4 regions of the Microbulbifer variabilis genome follow, and region 4 is predicted to be linked to each of the others. Evidence: predicted binding sites of a transcription regulator. Region 4 holds the regulator's gene; each other region holds the start of a gene.
What was found. The regulator LexA, encoded in region 4, represses DNA repair genes until DNA is damaged. The targets are predictions, from matches to a motif close to ACTGTNTNTANANACAGT.
Positions count from the first base shown of each region.

Region 1: the regulator LexA is predicted to act here: its motif matches at 3,513-3,530, upstream of recN (DNA repair protein RecN).
Region 2: the regulator LexA is predicted to act here: its motif matches at 2,984-3,001, upstream of MJO52_RS08015 (YebG family protein).
Region 3: the regulator LexA is predicted to act here: its motif matches at 1,975-1,992, upstream of recA (recombinase RecA).

Region 1 is NZ_CP092418.1:3,943,039-3,948,699, reverse strand. Features, by position in the region: gene MJO52_RS17510 (outer membrane protein assembly factor BamE) at 1-203, opposite strand, end outside; gene fur (ferric iron uptake transcriptional regulator) at 481-891, shown strand; gene MJO52_RS17500 (1-acyl-sn-glycerol-3-phosphate acyltransferase) at 934-1,539, opposite strand; gene recN (DNA repair protein RecN) at 1,805-3,475, opposite strand; gene grpE (nucleotide exchange factor GrpE) at 3,708-4,349, shown strand; gene dnaK (molecular chaperone DnaK) at 4,473-5,661, shown strand, end outside.
Region 2 is NZ_CP092418.1:1,772,783-1,778,443, reverse strand. Features, by position in the region: gene MJO52_RS08040 (sigma-70 family RNA polymerase sigma factor) at 1-151, opposite strand, end outside; gene MJO52_RS08035 (DUF6249 domain-containing protein) at 162-962, opposite strand; gene MJO52_RS08030 (hypothetical protein) at 1,028-1,315, opposite strand; gene MJO52_RS08025 (DUF924 family protein) at 1,493-2,098, shown strand; gene MJO52_RS08020 (LysE family translocator) at 2,098-2,715, shown strand; gene MJO52_RS08015 (YebG family protein) at 3,059-3,355, shown strand; gene MJO52_RS08010 (MAPEG family protein) at 3,526-3,921, opposite strand; gene MJO52_RS08005 (amidohydrolase family protein) at 4,089-5,390, opposite strand; gene MJO52_RS08000 (amidohydrolase) at 5,387-5,661, opposite strand, start outside.
Region 3 is NZ_CP092418.1:3,449,156-3,454,816, forward strand. Features, by position in the region: gene glpK (glycerol kinase GlpK) at 1-299, opposite strand, end outside; gene MJO52_RS15305 (regulatory protein RecX) at 397-885, opposite strand; gene recA (recombinase RecA) at 886-1,920, opposite strand; gene MJO52_RS15315 (CinA family protein) at 2,095-2,610, opposite strand; gene MJO52_RS15320 (glycoside hydrolase family 16 protein) at 3,124-5,205, shown strand; gene MJO52_RS15325 (GNAT family N-acetyltransferase) at 5,508-5,661, opposite strand, start outside.
Region 4 is NZ_CP092418.1:2,762,391-2,768,051, reverse strand. Features, by position in the region: gene topA (type I DNA topoisomerase) at 1-1,311, shown strand, start outside; gene MJO52_RS12360 (DUF6586 family protein) at 1,312-1,800, shown strand; gene MJO52_RS12355 (hypothetical protein) at 1,904-2,158, shown strand; gene lexA (transcriptional repressor LexA) at 2,245-2,850, opposite strand; gene MJO52_RS12345 (TIGR00730 family Rossman fold protein) at 3,015-3,653, shown strand; gene MJO52_RS12340 (TetR/AcrR family transcriptional regulator) at 4,046-4,678, shown strand; gene nagZ (beta-N-acetylhexosaminidase) at 4,713-5,661, shown strand, end outside.

The DNA of each region.
Region 1 (5,661 bases), 1.2 Mb from region 4:
GTGTCTTCCAGCAGCGGGGTGCCGAGAACAAACTGTACCTGGCGGCGGGTCATACCGGGCTTCAGCTGGTCGATCATCTCTTGGGTAATGATATTGCCCTGCTGTACCTCAATGCGGTGCACACCGGGAAACTTAACCAGCGTACAGGCGCCGAGAAAGGCGCAGAGGCTGGCGATGGCGATAAATTTCAGGCTAGGCGGCATTCATTGCTCCATTATGTTCTTTCACACGGCACCTCTCGTACAAATTTTAAACGGTTGCCCGGAATAGGACCCTATGCGTAGGGAAAGTTCCCTTCCTCTGCGATTTCCCTCTCTCATGGTGCCTGGGGTTCCGCTGACTCCGTTCGGCATGGGATAATACCCGAAGAGCCGGCTCGCTGACAGGCGGGAATCTGTGGTCTTATTCGGGTATAGACCTTTTCAGTGAGCTGATGCAAGTAAAGACAATTCATAAAATCCTGTCGGGAAATATTTATTCATGTCGAACGAAAACCAGGAATTGCGCAAGGCTGGCCTGAAGGTCACCCTGCCGCGGGTTAAGATTTTGCAATTGCTTGAAAGCACCAGCGAGCAGCACTTGAGTGCTGAAGATGTGTATAAGCTACTGCTGGAAGCGGGGGAAGATGTCGGTCTGGCTACCGTCTACCGGGTACTGACCCAGTTTGAGAGCGCGGGTTTGGTTGTTCGCCACAACTTCGATGGCGGCCACTCCGTATTCGAGCTGGATCGTGGTGATCATCACGACCACATGGTGTGTACCGATACCGGCAAGGTGATCGAGTTTCACAATGAGGAAATTGAGGAACTGCAGCGCCAGATCGCCGATGAGCACGGCTACGAGCTGACAGGCCACAGCTTAGTGCTGTACGTGAAGGAAAAAGAGAAGTAATCCAGTCGGGTGCGGCGTCCGCCGCACCCATCTTATGCCCGCTTACTGTTGTGGCTGGCAGGGCGGCGTGTACAGCTCTGGGAATTTACCGACCTTATCCGCGTAAAACTCCCTTAATTTGTTCAGTTCTGCCTCCAGGTTTTCCCCCAGTTGGGCGATAGGGCCAATTCCCACTTCTTTCTTGGAGAAATTGATAAAGCCCAATACCAGAGGCACCTTGGCACTGCGTGCAATATGGTAGAAACCGGACTTCCAGCGCTCACCCAAACCGCGGGTGCCCTCCGGTGGGATGGCAATAACCAGCTCTTTACGCAGCTTAAACTGGCGCACGGTGGCATCTACCAAGTTGTTAGCCTTGCTGCGGTCTACGGCGATACCGCCGAACCAGCGCATGGGGCCGCCCAGGGGGAACTGGAACAGTTTGTCTTTGCCCATCCACTGCGGAGTCATCTTTAATTTGAGTGCGGCGAGAATAAAGTAGTAGCCGTCCCAGTTAGTGGTGTGGGGAGCCCCGATCAATACATATTTTTTCAGTTTTAATGATTGCTGATCGCCGTTAACGCGCCAGCCGTGAAACTTCAGCAGCAGCTTGGCAACTTGGCGCAGCAGCGGCGTGATAATCGGGGTATTAAAAATCGTTCTCTGCATAAACTCGGCCGATACTACTCAAACAAAGTTAAACAAGCGGCTCAGTATATGGTGACTTCTGCCGCCAGACCCAGTCATATTTGGTCTATTTGTCCTAAAACGGCATATATCACCGGCAGGCCGGCTATTTTGCCGGATTGTTGGCGGTTATTTATTGATCTGCGAGATATGATTGCCCACCGCTCCATTGAAAGTGATGGGCTGTCCTGTTGGTCAGCTTTGAAACTCGGCTGAAGGGCTGTTCTGAGATTGCCCTGGGGGCAGCTCAAAGGGTCCTGGTCAACATCTCTTCCGCATGGGCCAGTGACTGCGGGCTGGGTTGCCCTCCGAGCATGCGTGCGATCTCTTCACGGCGCTCGCCGTTTTTCAATTCACGCAAAGCCACAAACGCCTGCTCACCATCACTGTGCTTCTCCACCAGATATTGGCGGTGGGCTCGCGCAGCCACCTGGGCCAGGTGGGTGACGCAGATCACTTGGCCGCTACAGCCATTGCGGGTCTCTCCCAGCTGGCGCAGCAGGCGGCCTACCACGTCTCCAGTGGCGCCGCCGATACCGACGTCCACTTCATCAAAGACCAGGGTGGGGGTGCGTGAAGTCTGTGCCGTGACCACCTGTACGGCGAGGCTTACCCGAGAAAGCTCACCGCCGGAGGCGATCCTGCCCAGTGGGCGCGGTGGCTGGCCGGGGTTGGTGGAAATTAAAATTTCCACTTCCTCCAGGCCGTGGCTGCAAGGCTTGTCGAGAGCTTGTAAGGCAAGTTCGACCTTGGCGTGCGGCATGGCCAAATCCACCAGTTGCCGATTGACCGATTCGGCGAGTGTGATCGCTGCCCCACGCCGTAGCTCGCTTAATTTTGCTGCGACTGCCCGAAACTCTTTTTCCAGTTTGCTGCAGGTTTCGGCGAGGCGCTCCAAGGTATCTTCCGTGCCGATATCTTCCAGTTCCTCTTGCAGCTGTCGCTGCAGGGCCGGTAGCTCACTGGGTTGTACACGGTGTCTGCGCGCCGCCTGGTAAATAGCACTGAGGCGCTCCTCAACTTCACTGAGCCGCTCAGGGTCCATCTCGAAGCGATCGATATGTCGCGACAAAGTACCGGCCGCTTCGTCGATCTGAATTCGCGCACTATCGAGCATCTGCGCCACCTCGACCAGGGCCGGCGCCTGTTCGGGCATGGCGGAAAGCAGTTGCAGGGCGCGGTGCAGTTGTTCGGCGATATCGCCCTCACCGCCGGACAGCAGCGCGGCCAGCTGATAGCTGCCGTTAAGAATATCGCCGGCATTGGCCAGCTGACGCTGCTCGCTCTCCAGGGCCTCTATCTCACCTTCGCTCAAATCCAGTTGTTCCAGCTCGCGCAGCTGGTACTGCAGTAGGTTGCGGCGCGCCTCGGCCTCCTCAACGCTGTCGGCCAGATTGCGGTAGCGGCGGTATTGGTCCTGCCAGGTCTTGTAGCGACTGCGGGTTTCGGCGGCCAGTTCCTGGGCTTGGGCGTACTCATCGAGCAGGCGGCGGTGGGTTTCCTTCTTCAGCAGGGACTGGTGCTCGTGCTGGCTGTGGATATCAATCAGTTGCTCACCCAGGGCGCGCTGCTGCAGCAGCGTCACCGGCTGGCCGTTGATATAGGCCCGTGAGCGGCCATCGGCGCCGATGGTGCGGCGCAGTATCACTTCCTGCCCGCTATCTAGCTCCTGGGAATTAAGCCAATCGCTGGCGTTGGGGTAGCCGGAGATATCGAAGGTGGCACTGATATCGGCGCGGTTGGCTCCAGCGCGTACCAGTTCGGCACTGCCGCGACCACCCAGGGCGAGCCCGAGTGCATCTAGGGTGATGGATTTGCCCGCGCCGGTCTCGCCGGTGAGGGTGCTGGTACCTGGGCCGAACTCCAACTCCAGTTGGTCCACCAGGGTGAATTGGCTGATAGACAGGTGCAGCAACATATAGAGATCGCTTCTGTGTCCTTTTCTTATGGGTGGGTCTGAATACCCAATCAGTGGTTATTTATACAGTATTCCTTTCTGGTTAGCTATAGCGTCAAGCGCAGATTCTCCAGCTATTGCGCGCTAGCGCAAAAAACCACTTGAACTGTGCGGGGATGGCCCCATATAGCCCCCAGAGCCCGCAGGACGGGCCCAACTCATTACTGACAGAGTCGACGCGACGGAGAAAGCAGTGGCCAGAGAGCGCAGCGAAGAAGATCAGATTACAGAGGGGGTGCAGCCGGAAGCACTGGCTGATGAGCACCTGACAGCGACAGACGAGGCGGCTTCCGCGGAGATTGAAGATCCCACCGCGACCGAGCGCGAGCAGGCTGAGCAAGCATTGCACGAAGAAGCCGAGAGTGCCGATGCGCTGCACGATGAAATTATCAAGCTGCAAGAGCAGTTAGTGGTGCAGAAAGACCTCGCTCTGCGCGCCCAGGCTGAAGAGCAGAATGCCCGTCGTCGCGCCCAGCAGGATGTGGATCGCGCACGCAAATTTGCAGTGGAAAAACTGCTGCAGGATTTGTTGCCGGTTGTGGACAACCTGGAGCGCGCCCTCGCCACCATTGATAGCGCTGATGAAAGCAATAAAGCATTGGTGGAAGGTATCGAGCTTACTCATAAATCTTTCGTCGACACCCTGACGAAAAATTCTGTGGAAGTTGTCGATCCAGCTGGTGAGCCCTTCGACCCAGAGCTGCACCAGGCCATGACCCAGGTGCCGAATGGGGAGGTGGAGCCGAACACGGTTCTAGAGGTATTTCAAAAAGGCTATCGCCTCAATGGTCGCCTGGTTCGCCCGGCCATGGTTGTGGTTAGTAAGGCCCCGTAACGGCAAATGCGTGAAACGGCCTTGAATTTCGCTGGCCGGCACCAATATAGCTGACATCAAGAATTATTCGCGCGCTGCATACAGAACAGAGCTGGCAGCGCGTAACAAATGAGGATTTTACAGATGGGAAAAATTATCGGCATCGACCTGGGTACCACCAACAGCTGTGTGGCGGTACTGGATGGTGACAAAGCGCGTGTAATCGAGAACGCCGAAGGCGATCGTACTACACCTTCTATTGTTGCCTTCACTGACGACAACGAAATCCTGGTAGGCCAGTCTGCCAAACGTCAGGCGGTGACCAATCCCCAGAATACTCTGTTTGCGGTTAAGCGTTTGATCGGCCGTAAATTCAAAGACGACGTTGTACAGAAAGATATCAAGATGGTGCCTTACACCATCACTGAAGCCGACAACGGCGACGCTTGGGTAGAAGTGAAAGGCGATAAAAAAGCTCCGCCGCAGATCTCTGCCGAAGTTCTGAAGAAAATGAAAAAGACTGCAGAAGACTTCCTCGGCGAGAAAGTTGACGCTGCAGTAATTACTGTACCGGCTTACTTCAACGACTCGCAGCGCCAGGCCACTAAAGACGCCGGCCGTATCGCGGGCCTGGACGTTAAACGTATTATCAACGAGCCGACTGCTGCTGCTCTGGCCTACGGCCTGGACAAGCAGGGCGGTGACCGCACTGTAGCGGTATACGACCTGGGTGGTGGTACCTTCGATATCTCCATTATCGAAATTGCCGATGTAGATGGTGAGAAGCAGTTCGAAGTACTGTCCACCAACGGTGACACTTTCCTCGGCGGTGAGGACTTCGACCTGCGTCTGATCGAATATCTCGCAGACGAGTTTAAGAAAGACCAAGGCATCGACCTGAAAGGCGATCCCCTGGCGATGCAGCGCCTGAAAGAAGCTGCAGAAAAAGCCAAGATCGAGCTGTCCTCCAGCCAGCAGACTGAAGTCAACCTGCCGTATATCACTGCAGATGCCACCGGTCCCAAGCACTTGGTGGTTAAGCTGACCCGCGCCAAGCTGGAAAGCCTGGTAGAAGATCTGGTTACTCGTTCCTTGGAGCCGGTAAAAATTGCTCTGCAAGATGCCGACCTGTCCGCTTCTGGCGTAGACGAAGTGATCCTGGTTGGTGGTCAGACCCGCATGCCGCTGGTACAGCAGAAAGTTACCGAGTTCTTCGGTAAAGAGCCGCGCAAAGACGTTAACCCCGACGAAGCCGTTGCCATGGGTGCCGCTATCCAGGGAGCTGTTCTGTCCGGAGACGTTAAAGACGTACTGCTGCTAGACGTAACCCCGC
Region 2 (5,661 bases), 990 kb from region 4:
CCATATCATCGGCCAGGCCCTGATCGCCATCACACAGCTTGCGGAGCGAGAATCGCAGCTGGGATTGATAGCGACGCACCAGCTGGGCATATGCCCGCTGGTCCCCGTCTTTGACGGTGCGCCTGATCAAATCCTCATCATTGAGGTCCATATTTCGGTCCCTACGCCTGCTTAGTATCGAGCTTCCAGTTGATAAAGCGGGCCAGGCCGATAAACAGTGGGATCAAGCCCAGACTACCTACCCCAAATCCTGCAAGGGAAGTGAGCCAGATAAACACTGCAGCACCCACTGCGATTAGAGTAATCCCTCTGTCCCCAGTATTCTTAGGGCTGCTATCTTCCAGCATATCCAACATCTCAGGCGGCACATCCCGACCATCGGCCACCATGTTATTGATATTTTCCATCACCAGCTGTTTCTTCCTGTAGCTATTGCGAGTTACCAGCCACACGATCAACACCGGCATACCGAACACACAAAGTAAGGCCAGAATTGGTAAAGTCACCACTTGGTGGAAGCCAGAATCTGATTGAGACTCTTCCCAACCCTCATGTGAAGAGCCATATTTTTTTGACAGGCCAATCTGCACATTGTCTGGCACACTATCTAGCGCCTCTTCAGCCACCTGTCCCCGCTCATCGAGAATCCCCTTGCGCTCCAGTTTCTCGATAATGCGCTGGCTCAGAGGGCCTCCGAACTCAGCTCCCAAGTCCACCTGGACCTCACTGCGCTCGCCGTCCTCTCCCTGGGTTTTGATGGTGAGCACCCCCTCCTCATCACGCATGATGCGTACACGCGTATCTGGCTTAGATCCCTCACTTTCCATTGCCGGCGGCTTTGGCGGGTTGGGTATTGTGCTGCTGTCATCCTGTGCCCAGCTGCCCATCGCGGCAAAAGTAGCTGCCAGCGCCGCCAACCAGTAGGTAGCTACCCGCAGGGGTTGTGAATTTCTCGCTCTCATTAGTTACTCTCTAATCGTTGTCTTTCTTGTACTGTTTAACCGTCGGCCCGGGGAAGCCCTGCACGCTACATCACTGTCATGCGGCCTCGGCTGTAAGGTCCGGGGGTGGCGCCTTGGGGAGCTCTCTCCTCGGCAATCCGCACCGGGTAGGGAAGCCCGCTGCCTTCAACCTCACTGCCTGACTTACATTCATTGAGCTTTTGCATAAAGTGCTGGTCTGTTTTCTCAGTAAGCTGACGATGAATATCATCCACCGAGAATCCCAGCTCCGCCGCTCCGGCCTGCATGCCGCCAAGCGCCAAAATCAGTACGGCGCAAAATTGTACCTTCTTAAATGATCCCGCAGTAAACATTGTGACCTCCAGATCGCTTTTCCTTGCACACCTCTATGACGGAGCCAGAACCGATTTTGGATGCAGGCGCAAAAATATTTTTTTAAACATTTTGTAGAAGGACTACTTCCTATGGCTACTGGACCAATAAGTACAAAAGTCGCAATAATCGGCCTGTAACCATTGGGGAGCTCGTAGATGACCGGTATTAAGGAAATACTGATCTTTTGGTTTGGTGATCCCGCTTTAAATTACCGCCCTACACCTGAGCGGCAGAAGCGGTGGTTTTCGGCAGACCCAAAGCTGGACAAGCAAATGGCTGAAGACTTTACCGAAATCACCAATATGGCCCTTGAGGGAAAGCTGGATCACTGGCGCCAAAGTCTGGAGGGCGAGCTGGCCCTGTTGCTGTTATGCGATCAATTCGCCCGCAATATCCACCGCGGTAACCCTCTGGCCTTTGAGGGGGACCCACTGGCTCTCGATATCACCGAGTCGATTCTACAGAGGGCAGATGAGCAAAAACTTGGGCTATTTCAGCAGATTTTTGTCGGCATGCCACTTGAGCACAGTGAAAACTCCGCTATCCAACAGCGCTCCGTGGCATACTTCGCCCAGTTGCAGAAGCAGTACGGGGATGATGAGTCCATCGCCCCTTATCTCGCCACCCACTATCGATACGCCCTGGCCCACCAGGCGATTATCGAGCAGTTTGGCCGCTATCCGCATCGCAATGCGGCCTTAGGCCGCAATTCCACTGATGAAGAAAAGCACTGGCTGGCACAAGGGGGCGGCTTTAAATAATGGATTTACTCGGATGGTTATCACTTGCAGGTATCTGTGCCCTAGGCGCAATGTCACCAGGCCCTAGCCTGCTTATCGTAATGCGCTGTTCCACCTCCGGTCTTCGGCAGGGCCTCGCCAGCGCAATTGCGCACGGCGCGGGCGTTGCCGTTTACGCTGCGCTGACAGCCTTTGGCCTCGCAGTACTGATTACCAGCTCTCCACTACTATTCAGTATTCTGCAATGGGCCGGTGCAGCCATGTTGGTATACCTGGGCTGGAAGGCCTTCCGAGCCCCGGCTCCCGGCTCAGGAACGACCCAGTTGGAAGCCCCCCACATGAGTGTTCGCCGCTCGATCGTACAAGGTTTCGGGGTGGCCTTCTTTAATCCCAAGATCGCGGTATTCTTTACTGCCCTATTCAGCCAGTTCGTATCTGAGCAGCAGGCTCTCACAACCAAGCTCGGAATGGCTGCCATGGTTTCAGGAGTCGATACACTATGGTATTGCATCGTTGCCCTGGCAGTTCATGCCAGCCGCAAACGTCAACTGGTTAGCAAGCACCTCGGCCACCGCATCCAGCAGCTGTTTGGTCTGCTCCTGATTGGCTTGGCCGCACGTTTGGTATTCACTATTTAGTGGGTAGGACCTAAGCACCATCTCCGTACAGGCGTGCCAAAATCGAAACTTTCCCCCGTAAGAATGATGATTAGGCACTCCAAAAAAACAGGCCCGCAAACGGGCCTGCACAGTGCGGAGGTTGCAGCCTGGATGCCTGGGGGGAGTACATCCGGCTGCAGTGGCGCATTATGACAGTTACAACAGCTTCCTAAAGACGAATTATCGCAATAGCCACTCTCTTGAGCGCAACGAAACAGCCGCCATTTCAGTTCCAACCACCATTGACACTGAATATTTATACAGTTACCGTATAGCCATACAAGCAAACTGGAATGTCTTAAAGGCAATTGGGAGGCATATCATGGCCGTAGTAGCTGTTTGGAAATGCGATCGAGACGGAGCAATGTTCGACAACAAAAAAGATGCTGAAGAACACGATAAGATGCTGGAGCTTGCAGCCAACATTACCACGCTCATTGAGCGCAGTATTGAAGGTATTGATGAGCAGGTGAGCGAAGAGATCGGCCTGTTGCTGGCCAAGCGTCGCGATGCCCTGGCCAAAGCCTGCAAAGGCAAACCAGAAGTTCTGTTGGAAGAAGATGAGAGCGGTGAAGAGTCCTCCGACGAGACCGTTACTCCCTTTGCTGCAAACCAGTAAAACTACCAGAAGAAATTTTCTGGTAGTAGTTTAAAGTTTCATCCCTGTACTCTGCCCGGTTCAACCGGGCTTTTTTGCTGGGCTTCAGTATTTAGCTGAAGCCTCTCACCGCATAAAGATCGTTAATCGTTCCAGATCGCCTAAAAAATTCTTTACTGCTACAAGCGCTTTTACAGAGATCTTATCGATATCACAATATTGATCACTGCGAGTATAAGTATCACCAGCCAACTGATTAATGTTCCCCAAAAGCGTCCGGCATGGGTACCTCCCTTACCCGCTGTCAGGCCATAAGCGTGGAAAATGCGGGATAGAAAAAAGGCGATTCCAAAGACATGCAACCACAGTGCAGATAAGCCCCCTAGCTCCGCAAGCAACAAGAGCAATAATGCGATGGGGGTATATTCAATCGCATTCGCGTGCACGCGCACACGAATCTCATTATGACGATCCTCGCCAGTGCCAATGCCTACTCGCTTAGTGCGACGAAACTGAACGACCCGGCCTGCCAAGTAGATAATGAGGATTGCACAGAGGCTGGCATACAGCGCTGTAATATTTACCATGGCATTTTCCTTTTTCTTATTAATACGAGATGTAAATATATCCCTATCACCACACAGCCCACCACACCAATGCTAAACAAGTGGCTGGACCTTTTTGTTCATTTTTCGTCACACAAAAAAAGAGCGGGCTTTGCCCGCTCTTCATTTGCTCACAAACTAAGCACTAGTTAATTGCGATAGCCAAACTCGTGCCCCTTGCTCGGCTTAAGATGACGATCGCGCAGGCGGGTTGAACGAGTAACCAAAGATTGGGGCTCTCCCTCAATCAGTACCTGTTCAGGGTAGCTGGTTACTTCCAGTGGATCACCGCTCCAAACTACAATATCAGCATCGGCCCCTTTCTCCAGGGTACCGCCACTAAGGCTAAAGATATCTGCCACATTTGTACTGATAGACTTCAGAGCCTCCTCGTAGGACAACCCGTGGGCAACAGCATTACCAGCAGACTGACGTGAGAGGTATACATTGTGGGTAGAAGCGTAGTCGGGACCACTAATGGCAACTTTCACACCAGCTTTGGTTAACAAAGCAGCATTATCCAGGCGGGCGCCAAGGCTGGAGAAAGAAATGGGCAGGTTGTTAATCGCATCAATCACGACAGGCACCTGAGCTTGGGCCAGCTGCTCCGCCACCATCCAACCTTCAGCCGCCCCCAGCAACACCAGCTTTACACTGTAAGTCTTGGCCAACTCAATAGCTGCAAGGATATCGCTGGCACGATTGGCTGTAATTAATAGCGGTTCCGTTCCATTAATCACCGGCTGTAAGGCCTCGAGATCCGCAAGACTATAATTCAGCTCTCGCCACTCTCCCAGACGAATCGCTGCACGATTGTCCCGGTACTCCTTAGCCTCATTCAAGGCATTCTCAATTTTCGCATAGGCGTTTGCACGGCTACCACCGGCCAGTTGAGCACCGGCCTCACCCAAATAAGCCTTCTGGGCAACATCTTCCGCCTCGACACTATCGAACTCACCATTGAGTTTGATAGCAAAGCCGCGTCCGGCAAACACTCTCTGGGCCTCTACCGCAGCGCTATCCCAAGTACTGATAGCTGGAAACACCACGGCGCTGGTAACACCACCAGCCCGGTTAAAAGGGATCAATGTAGATTTGGGGTTGTATGCGGGTACAGGATTGAAGGCGCTGCCGATACTCTCACCAGTTACCGCATGGTCGTTGGTGCCACTGGCTGCGCTGATCTCCACCAGCCCCAATTCAGAAATGGGTGCAATAACTCCAGGAGTCACCACCTTGCCTTTCGCATCAATTACCCGATCGGCAGGTATATTCAGCGAGGGAGCCACCTGCTCCACTTTACCGTCCACTACCAGCACATCGGCAGATTCCAGTGTACCCATATCAGCTAGGGTGTGTACCTTGCCGCCCTTAATCAGGATACTTTGCGCCTGAGCCCCTGCTGTCAAAACCCCCAGGGCCAGCGCATAGAATACAGCTATTTTTTTCACAGTCGCTCTCCCTCTGCATTGAGAATACCAAGCTCAAAATCACTGCGCGGTTGGCGCTTTTTATCGGAGCGATCGTACATCAGCTCCCCATCGATAAAGACCTGATCAACATGGGTATAAACACTGAACGGGTTGCCAGACCAAATAACAACATCGGCCATCTTACCCATCTCGAGGCTGCCGGTTTGCTTATCGATACCCAGTGCCTTAGCGGGGTTCATGGTCATCCAGGTCACAGCATCCTTTGGCTGAATATCGAAACCTGCGCGCT
Region 3 (5,661 bases), 690 kb from region 4:
TGCCAGACAATTGCCCTATGCACTGGCTCGCCTGTGTGGCGATCCCACAGGATCGTTGTCTCTCTTTGGTTAGTGATACCAACCGATTTGATTTCGGATGCATAAACATCAGCACGCTGCAGGGCAGCCGTGCAGACACGTTGGGTGACTTGCCAGATTTCCTCAGCATCCTGCTCGACCCATCCAGGCTCTGGATAATAATTGGGGATCTCTGAGTAACTGCGCCCCACCAGGGTACCGCTACTATCAAAAACGAAAGCCGTGGTGCCTGTAGTGCCCTGATCAATAGACAGGATCATAAAGTCTCTCGCGCTTATTATTCTTTCTCTCATTACCCTAAGCCTGAGGGAAAGCATTACCTTTGCGCCTCAAGCAAGCATGAGAGTATAAGCGTGATTACTCTTCGTCCAGCGCCCAGCTAATAGCATCTGAAGAGAAACCGCGGTAAGACAGGTAGCGTTGGCGACGTGCGCGCTCCTTCAGTTGCTGTTCCCGCGGCAACGCCAAATCAATTGACGAGCGATATTTGCGCTGTAGCTGCTCATGGGCCAGGGAAAACCAGTCCACCTCTAACTGCTCTAAGACCTGGGATAAAAGCTCTGCGGAAATGCCGCGCTGTTGTAATTCCAGGCGGATACGCAAGGGCCCCTGACCACGCTGAACACGAGAACGGGCAAAAACTTCGGCAAAGCGCTGATCAGACTGGTAGTTGAGCTCTTGCAAGCGCGCGAATAGCGCATCGAAGTCGGCATCGGGGAACTTACCCACCAGCTTCCGCCTCAATTCCAAACGGGAGTGCTCGCGGCGGGTAAGCAGCTCAAGCGCCGCGCCGAAAAGCGCTTGAGCGGGGTCGGCGGTGAAAGCCGCCTTAGAGGAAAAAGACACTTACTCTTGGGGCAGTTCGGCAGCCTCTTCAGGGCTGGCCGGAACCAGATCGCCTAACAGCTGTGCGCGCAGCTGAGCCTCAATTTCATTGCGGATATCGGGGTTATCACGCAGGAACTTGGTAGCATTGGCCTTACCCTGACCAATCTTATCACCCTTGTAGCTATACCAAGCGCCCGCCTTATCAACCAAGCCCAGCTTCACACCGTAGTCGACAACCTCACCAATCATATTGATGCCTTCGCCGTACATGATCTGAAATTCAGTCTGTTTAAAGGGCGGAGCCACCTTGTTCTTCACCACTTTCACGCGGGTCTCGTTACCCACTACTTCATCGCCATCTTTTACCGAGCCGATGCGACGGATATCCAAACGCACGGAGGAGTAGAACTTAAGAGCATTACCACCGGTAGTGGTTTCCGGGGAGCCGAACATTACACCGATCTTCATACGAATCTGGTTGATAAAGATCGCTAAGGTATTGGTGTTCTTGATATTGCCGGTCAACTTACGCAGTGCCTGGGACATCAGACGAGCCTGCAAACCTACGTGGGAATCTCCCATCTCTCCTTCAATTTCAGCGCGCGGTGTCAAGGCTGCAACGGAGTCCACAACCAATACATCCACAGCACCGGAACGCACCAGCATATCTGCCACTTCCAAGGCCTGCTCGCCGGTATCTGGCTGGGAGACGATCAACTCATCAACATTTACACCGAGCTTCTCGGCATAAATGGGATCTAGGGCGTGTTCTGCATCCACGAAAGCACAGGTACCGCCTTTGCGCTGGGCCTCGGCGATCACTTGCAGGGTCAGAGTGGTTTTACCAGAGGATTCCGGGCCATAGATCTCAACGATACGGCCGCGGGGCAGGCCGCCTATCCCCAGCGCCACATCCAGGCCGAGAGAGCCAGTGGAGATTGCGGGGATACGCTCGCGCTCCTTATCCCCCATACGCATCACTGTGCCCTTGCCAAACTGGCGTTCGATCTGCGACAGCGCCGCTTTCAATGCCTTGTCTTTATTGGAATCCATGACCGTTCCCGTATATCTGAGCTGTGTTGAGTGGGGCAAGCTTATCGAAGGATTACTGTATAGGCAACCAGTAATTCCAGCGCAATCAGTACCAATCTTCCCAACACGGTTACACCGCTCTCAATTCTGCACAACCCCGCTATCACACCAGTAAACTGACCAGGTAGATCACCTTTAAACAGGGTGTTCCTCCAAGATCTTCAGCATCCCTTTGAGAGCCTCCAGCACCGTTTGTGCCTGAACTGTGGCCCGATCCCCTTTAAAGTGGAAACACCGAGCATCAATCTGAACCGGTTCCTGCCCTTCCGCATGAGCCCAGGCAATCCACACAGTACCGACTGGTTTCTCTTCGGTACCACCACTGGGACCAGCAATACCGCTTACCGCCACGGACAGGTTGGCATCCATCATAGCCAGCACTCCACAAGCCATTTGCCGGGCAACTGGTTCGCTGACCGCACCAAACTGTTTTAGGTCCTTCGCATCCACCCCTAACACACCGTGCTTGATGCGATTGGCATAACTAACGACTGAACCATCAAACCAATTGGACGCATTGGGAATAGAAGTGATCGCCGCGGCAATCGCACCACCAGTGCAGGACTCCGCAGAGGTTACAAGCCAACAGCGCTTTATCAATTCCTCACCAAGCTGCTGTGCCAAACTTAATATCTCGCCATGATCAGCCATTTTTCTACCCGCGTATCATTTCTCAAGGTACTCACTCGCCAGGAGCAACCCGCACATCACCTTATATTATGCCAACTGAACGCAACCTCCACTAACAAGACCGCCATCCGCTGCACCAAGCAATGGCGTATAGCCATCCATAGACCTACAAGCAGCAAATGAAAATAACATTACCGTGCCAGCCTAAAAAATTACTGAAGCGGTACTACAGCCTCTGTAGATTCAAAAAACTACCTCCCTTTTAATCAAGACATAACTACCCACAAAAAAGATGTAACTCTTCTAGTCCGGCACGCCCAACACATAAACATCCTCATAGGTTTTAAAAGTGCGGAAAATATAGCTACAGGACAAAGAAAAATGCATGGTACTAACCTCGTGCGATAAGCAGGACTGAGCACGCGATAAAGGGGGAAAGCACTCACCCAAGAATAACCCGCTATTTGTTAGGCTTTATTCGTCGATAAAAAGATCAACGATACCCCTTTGATAGCCAAAAAAGAATAAAAAGCTATGCGAATAAAACAATCAGTGATGGTTATGACTATCCTGGGAAGCTGCGCTTCTCCATTAATCAACGCAAAAACTTTAATCTGGGAAGATAATTTTGAAGGAAACAGTATTAATAAATCCGTCTGGACTTACGATGTAGGCAGTTGGGGCTGGGGCAATAACGAACTACAAGACTACACAGGCAATAGTAATAACGCCTATATCGAAGAGGGTAATCTGGTTATTCAGGCACAACGCAATACTGATGGCAGTTTTACATCTGCCCGCCTGAAAACGATTGGTCGACTCTCTTATCGATACGGTACGATTGAGGCCCGCATCAAACTACCTGATCTCAACGCCGGTCTCTGGCCGGCTTTTTGGCAGCTCGGTAATAACTATGGGCAGGTCGGCTGGCCCGCATGCGGTGAACTGGATATTCTCGAAGCCGGCATGGCCGAGGCGCTCGAAAGCAGCAGTGTCAATTCAGCGATTTCCAGTGCCTTCCACTGGCATCATGAGTCCGATGAATACACAGGACAAGCGGATTACGGTCAAAGTAAAAACCTCATCAAAGATTTTGGCTACAGTAGGGATTTAACCGAGGGTTACCATATTTTTGGTATGACTTGGACACCCGACCATATTACGATGTGGGTGGACGATGAAGCCAACGAAATTATCAACATTAACAGTGAAGACCCGGCGTTTGATGAGTTTCGTCAAGAGCACTTCCTGATACTCAACCTCGCTGTGGGCGGTATTTTCCCACAGATTTTTAGCAATGAAGAAATCACTGCACCGATGCCCGCCAAAATGTATGTGGATTATATCCGTATCTATGATAACGACGATAATAACTACAACACAGAAATCACCCTGGCCGAAGACAAGGCAAAATTAGGCAACCTAGGCATATACGGTGACGGTGAAGAGATTTCTGAGTCTTTGCAGCTTGGCACCGATACCGAACTCTATATCTGGAACAATATGGAATCCACCGCAAGTGTTGATGACAATGAGGCCTTGGAATTTAATATTGACGCTGGCGATTGGTTTGGCATGGGTTTTTGGATGCACTACGACCTAAATATGATGCACTATCAAAATGGTCACTTAAACTTACGTATCAAGACCAGCAGCACTGAAACGATTGGGATTGGTATCGCCAGCACTGGCAGTGGTAGCGATAGTTGGGTTGATTTAATCGATGGCGGTGAAGACTATGGGTTAAAACGAGATGGACAATGGCACTTGGTCAGCATTCCGCTAAGCAAATATGCTGTGGACTTCCACACCATTAGCCAGACCATAATGGTTCGTGGTGACGCACCTGCAGAGGGGTTCACCTTGGCCATTGATGAAATTTACTTCAGTGAGGGAGAGGCAAAGACTATCCCCGCTGGCATTTTTTCCGTATACAGTGAAACGCTCGAAGCCGATTCGACTTTTAAGCTGGGTAGCGATGGCAATTTATTCGTGTGGGAAAACACCCTGCTGGAAGTCTCTCAATCACCATTCGAAGGCGAAAAGTCCCTCTCCTACCAATCCTCTGGAGCCGGCTGGTTTGGCATGGCATTTACCGCCAACAGCTACCACGACCTATCCGCTTACGATAACGATAGAGCCACACTAAATTTTTTCCTTAAAACCAGCAGTGACACCCCTTTTAAAGTCGGCATGAAGAGTGGCAGCATCAATAATGTTGAACAAAAGTGGATCGAATTTAACAAAAACCCTGATCCCTATGAATTTGTCCGTGACGGCCAATGGCATCAAATATCCATCCCAGTCAGCGACTTCAGCGATGAAGTGGATATGTCCAACGTGATTCAGTTATTTGAAATATTAGGTGTAGAAGGAGATATCACTAATATTGAGATCGATAACATCTATTTTTCCAGTGAAGCCTCTGGATCTCACTGTCAGCACCCACCCCACAAGTGCCATCCACATCACGGGCGACAGGAGCAGCCTAAAAGAAAGTGCAAGCCCTGCAGCCCTCTAAGTGACTTCAGTAATAGTGACTTCAGCAATGATCAGCTCTGTAACTATCGACTGGGAGGTCATCAACACCGCTGTCTAGACTCTGCTGGAGAATAACGATGACAGCCACCGGACAATATCCAGTCCCTGTACGGATTAAGTAACCACAAACGTCAACACTCAATCAGTGTAAACTGCAACTACCCTACTTAAAAATTAATTGTACCAAACGGAGCACAGCGTACAGATTACCTAACTGAGAAACCAACGCCTTCTGGACGGTCTGGGCAGCATCTTAATGATGATACCCAGTTTATTATCTGATTGTGAGGAAAGTTATAAAATTTCAATTAAATCGCACAAAAGGGTATATATACTCTGCACTCAATCATTTAGAGAAATATAAACCAAAAAAACAGCTATCGATAACCCATTGCTGATATGGAGCGCCCTTGATTCAGGTAGCTACTATACAGTTCAGCTACAGGGGTTGGCAGCAATTCGGCCTCCACTACCTCAAAGCCCAGCGACAAATAAAAAGACTCTAAGTGGATATAGGGAAAGGTATAGGTA
Region 4 (5,661 bases):
GGCAAGAAAGATGAAGATCTGCTGCTGCCTGATGTTCAGGTTGGCGATAAGCTGTCTCTGCAGCAGCTGGACCCGAAACAACATTTCACCAAGCCTCCGGCTCGTTTTAGCGAAGCCGCTCTGGTGAAAGAGCTGGAAAAGCGTGGTATCGGCCGGCCCTCAACCTATGCCTCTATTATTTCCACAATTCAGGATCGGGGCTATGTGCGGCTTGAGAACCGCCGTTTCTACGCGGAAAAAATGGGTGATATTGTCACCGACCGTCTCAGCGAAAGTTTTAAAAATCTGATGGACTACGGTTTTACCGCAAGCCTGGAGGAGTCTCTGGATGCGGTTGCCGATGGCGATAAAGGTTGGAAGCAGTTACTCGACGAGTTTTATCAGGATTTCTCCTCGCGGTTGGAAAAAGCTCAGTCCAGTGATGCGGGTATGCGGCGCAACACGCCGACAGATACCGATATCGAGTGCAGTAAGTGTGGTCGCCATATGCAGATCCGCACAGGCTCTACCGGTGTATTCCTTGGCTGCTCCGGTTACGCGCTTCCTCCTAAGGAGCGCTGCACCAACACGATGAATCTCGTCTCTGGCGATGAGGCTGTGGACGCGGATAAGGACGAAGATGCCGAAACCCGCCAGTTGCGGGAGAAGCGCCGGTGTCCCAAGTGCGGCACGGCGATGGATAGTTATCTGCTCGATGAGCAGAGAAAGCTACATATCTGCGGTAATAACCCGGACTGTAATGGTTACGAGGTAGAGCAGGGCACGTTCAAAATTAAGGGCTACGACGGTCCGATTATTGAGTGTGACAAGTGCGGTAGCGACATGCAGCTGAAGTCAGGCCGTTTTGGTAAATACTTTGGTTGTACTAACGAAGCCTGTAAGAACACCCGCAAGCTGTTGAAAAATGGCCAGCCGGCGCCACCCAAAATGGATCCGGTTCCTATGCCGGAGTTGGCTTGCCTGAAGGTTGAGGATCATTACATTCTCCGCGATGGTGCCTCCGGATTATTCCTTGCCGCCAGCCAGTTTCCGAAAAACCGTGAGACCCGTGCCCCGCTGATAAAAGAGCTACTGCCTCACCAGAGTGAGATTGACCCTAAGTACAGCTTCTTGTTCTCGGCCCCCTCACAGGATGATCAGGGGCGCGATACCGTAGTTCGCTTCAGTCGTAAGACCCAAGAGCAGTATGTTCAGTCCGAGGAGGACGGAAAGGCCACGGGTTGGAAGGCTTTTTATCGGGATGGCGCCTGGAAAGTCGAAGCGGCGGCCAAGAAAAAGCCGGCAGCTAAGAAAGCGGCGGCAAAAAAGTAAATGAGTAATCCCTATACCGGCCTAGTCACTTCGGCATTGCGTAAGAGCCAGCTGCTGGCCACAAGTAGTTATGATTCTTCTATTCAGCGAATGGCCCTGGAAGAAGGTGCTTTGTTGCAGCTGTGGAAAGCCTATCAGGCTTTCCTGGCTGAACTGTCACATCAGCTGCAATTGAGTTTTGAACCAGAGTCTGTACAGGTTATTTTAGATAGCCTGCACAGCCAGGGGAGAGCGAGCCTTGAAGTAAGTGAACTGCAGTTATTGCTCTCAGAGCCAGAGAGTTGGCTTAGCGAATTATTACGCGCGTGGAACCAGCTCCTGAGGCTGCCTACATTAGCGGAGGAAAAGGGGCAAGCTGGCAACCTTATTCCGACCCACAATATCGCCGGAACAGTACCAATTGAGCTTTCTTTCGAAGCGCTGCTTAAATGGCACAAAGCTCTCAGTGAGCTGATACTTAGACAGCGTGCCAATCTCGAGGAGTGCTAAGAGGGCTCCGCTACCTTTCTATTCATCTTTTTGCGCCCACTGAAACTTCTAAATTGCCTGTGGTACACTGGGCGCAAACTGATGTGCAGTGAAGGGAAAGCAAATGTCCTCCGAAACTTATGAGATTATCGAGTTGGCCAATGGCGATGTGGCTCTGCGCCGTGCCGGCCATGAGGAGGACCCTCTGGTGAGTATTCGTTTCTCAGCCGAGAGTCTCCAATTTTTGCGAAAGCACAAGGTAGCAGTAGCCCGGGCCATGTTAGAGGCGGGTATAGAAGCTGTGCAAAATCTCGATGACCTGGAGCCAGGTTACTTTGAAGAGGAAGAGTCGATGCCGGTTAACCATACGATTCACTAATCTATGGTAAAGGCGAAAAATTAAGTGGAACAACAGCGGCTAGAAGCCGCTGTTGTTGTTTTTGATTGGCGGTAAATCTTTTAGTCTCATGGAGTTTGGCGAATAACGCCTACGGCTAATCCTTCGATCACAAAGTTCTTATCCCGCATATCTACTTGGATGGTATCAAAGTCTTCGTTTTCAGGTAGGAGTTGTACCGTTGCCTGATTACCTTTGCGGCGGAAGCGTTTAACGGTTACTTCATCATCAATCCGCGCAACCACAATCTGCCCGTTTCTGATTTGCTCGGTCTTCTGTACTGCCAGAAGGTCCCCATCGAGAATGCCGGCATTTCGCATACTCATGCCGTGTACCCGCAATAAATAATCTGCCGGTGGGTGGAAGAAACTGGCGGGCAGGTCGCAATAATCCTCAATATGCTCGGCTGCCAGAATAGGGTTGCCTGCGGCGACACGCCCCACGATGGGAAGTCCCGATTGGTGGTCGGGAATTCGAATACCTCGGGAGGCACCGGCAACCATCTCAATGGCTCCTTTTCGTGCCAGTGCTTTGAGGTGTTCCTCTGCAGCGTTGGGCGAGCGAAAGCCCAGCTCTTGGGCGATTTCTGCGCGGGTGGGAGGGTAACCTGTGTCGTCCAGGTAGGCTTTTATCAGCTCTAATACTTGAGTCTGGCGTGCGGTGAGATTGGTCATAGATTTACCTAGCGTTTCTGTATTTTTATACAGTTGCTGGGATTATATACAGATTTAAGGATCTCGCAAACTGAGCACCTGCCTGCAGTCCAGCTGCTACATTGTTTAAGAAAACAAGGAATGAAACGAATAGTTGAAAGAACTGACAGCAAGGGAGAATAATAATGCTTGATGCGAAAATGGCTGAAGCCTGGAGAGTTCTGCGCATTCAATCTGAGTTGGTTGATGGAATTGAGCGTTTGGTTGCGCTTAACGGGGCGGTAACAGTTTTTGGCGGTGCGCGTTTCACTGAAGATAGCCAGGAGTATCAGCAAGGGGTGAAGCTTGGGGAGCTTTTAGCAGCAGAGGGGATACCTGTGATGACCGGTGGCGGGCCGGGTCTGATGGAGGCGTGTAATCGTGGGGCTTTTGAGCAGCCTGGTACTTCAATCGGATTAAATATCGAGCTGCCTTTTGAGCAGGCAGCCAATCCTTACCAAGATATCAGTTTGAATTTTCGCTATTTCTTTGTGCGTAAATTTATGTTTGTGAAGCATGCCGTGGGCTTTGTGGGTTTACCCGGGGGCTACGGCACGCTGGACGAATTATTTGAGGCGCTGACATTAGTACAAACTCAAAAAGTACGGCGATTCCCAATAGTTTTGGTGGGCAAGCGTTATTGGGGAGGGCTGTACGATTGGCTGGTAGATACGGTATTGGAACGGAATTGTATCGACTCTGCTGACCTAGACCTGTTTCATGTGGTGGATGCAGTAGAAGAGGCTGCAGATTTGATTATGAAATATATGCGAGCCAGGGATTAAAGAGTTTTCGAGATATCTAGGTTACTTTCTTTATTAATTAACAATCGGATAGGGCGAGGAGTAGGGGAGGCAGAAAAAACAGGAATACAGGAAGTAGAGACCAAATACAAAGCCTACGGCTGTGCCTCGTCCCTAAATAGTAGTTAGCACCTCTATCTTTCTTCCCGCGCAGTGGAATGCACTAAGGCCTATGGGAAGGGTAGTGGTCAGTCGCTTCGGTAATTACATCTTATCCTGCCAACTTACCAAACCAATTTCGCCTATGGGGATTCGCCAGGTCGGACTTCCCCCTACAACCGTTCTTTCTGTATGTGCAATAAGCCGCCAGCGAGCTGGGAGTGTGCTACTCTGGCCGAAATTAAACAGCTGTTTTAAATGGTGGTTTGATATCTATGAGTCAGATGGATACCGTTAACCGCATCTTGGATGCTGCCGAAGCGCTCTTTGCCGAGCGCGGCTTTACCGAGACATCCCTTAGGACTATTACGAGTACTGCCGGAGTCAATCTGGCGGCGGTCAATTACCACTTTGGTTCTAAGAAAGAGTTGATCCAGGCGGTCTTTGAGCGTTTCCTAACACCATTTACCGATGCGCTGGAAGCAGAGTTGGATCGACGCATAGCTTCTGGCCAGCCACTTAAGGTTGAAGGGTTGTTGGAGAGCCTATACCGAGTTGGGTTGGGCAGTCTGGGCCAACTTGGGCTGGATGCTCAGCGCTTTATGCGCCTGCTGGGACTGGCTTATACACAGTTTCAGGGGCACTTACGCCGTTTTATAGTGTCTCGTTACGGTGATAGTTACCGACGCTTCGCAGGCCTATTGGCCGAGGCCTTACCGGGGGTTGATCCCGTGACTTTCTACTGGCGCCTGTATTTTATGTTAGGGGCCACTATTTTCACCTTGTCGAGCTACGATGCCATAGAGGCTATCCTGAGAGAGGATTTTGGTGCTCAGAGCAGCCTGCCGGAAACTTTGGAGCGCCTTGTGCCGGCCGCTTCGGCAATGCTAAAGGTGGAGTCCGGTTAAACTGCGCAGCTGGTGAATCTTAGAGGAACTGAATATGCCTGCATCACTCGGACCGGTGATGATCGATATCGAAGGGCAGAAGCTCACTGATGAGGATTGTGAGCTTTTGCGCCACCCGCTCGTGGGTGGTTTGATTTTCTTTGCGCGCAATTATCGCGATCGCGATCAGATTCAAGCTCTGATTGCCGATATTCGATCTGTGCGCCCAGAGATACTGCTGGCTGTTGATCAGGAGGGTGGGCGAGTACAGCGTTTTCGAGAGGGGTTCACGCGTTTGCCTTCCATGCAAAAGCTGTCCGCCCAGGCTTCAGCAGTACAGTTGCAGGATGTGGGTTGGTTGCTCGCCTCTGAGTTATTGGCTGTAGGGATGGATTTCAGTTTCGCCCCTGTATTGGATGCCGATGACAGCCACAGCCGAGTTATTGGAGATCGCAGTTTTTGTCCCGACCCCCATCACCTGACGGCTATTGCAAGGCCATTTATTCAAGGGATGCGTGAGGCCGGTATGGCTACAACCGGCAAGCACTTTCCAGGACACGGGCACGTGCTTGAAGACAGCCATGTGGAGCTTCCTCAAGATGAGCGCTCCCTGGAGCAGGTGCTGGCCAGCGATGCCTTGCCCTTTATTGACTGCATAGGGGCCGATGAACTGGATGCGGTGATGCCCGCTCACATTCGCTTCGTCAATATAGACAGCCAGCCGGTGGGTTTCTCCCGTTACTGGCTACAGGATATTTTGCGAGGACGGCTGGGTTTTCATGGGGTTATCTTCAGTGATGATCTGTCCATGGAGGGGGCGGGAGCTGCCGGTGGTTATGGGGAGAGAATCCGCGCTGCTCTGGAAGCGGGTTGTGATATGGGCGTAGTCTGCAATAACCGTGCAGGGGCTTTGGAGTCTCTCGCTGGGCTGCAGAACTTTATTCCCGCAGCGGAATCGAGTGAGCGTCTAAAAGCCATGCGGGGTAGACCCTCAATCACCTCTT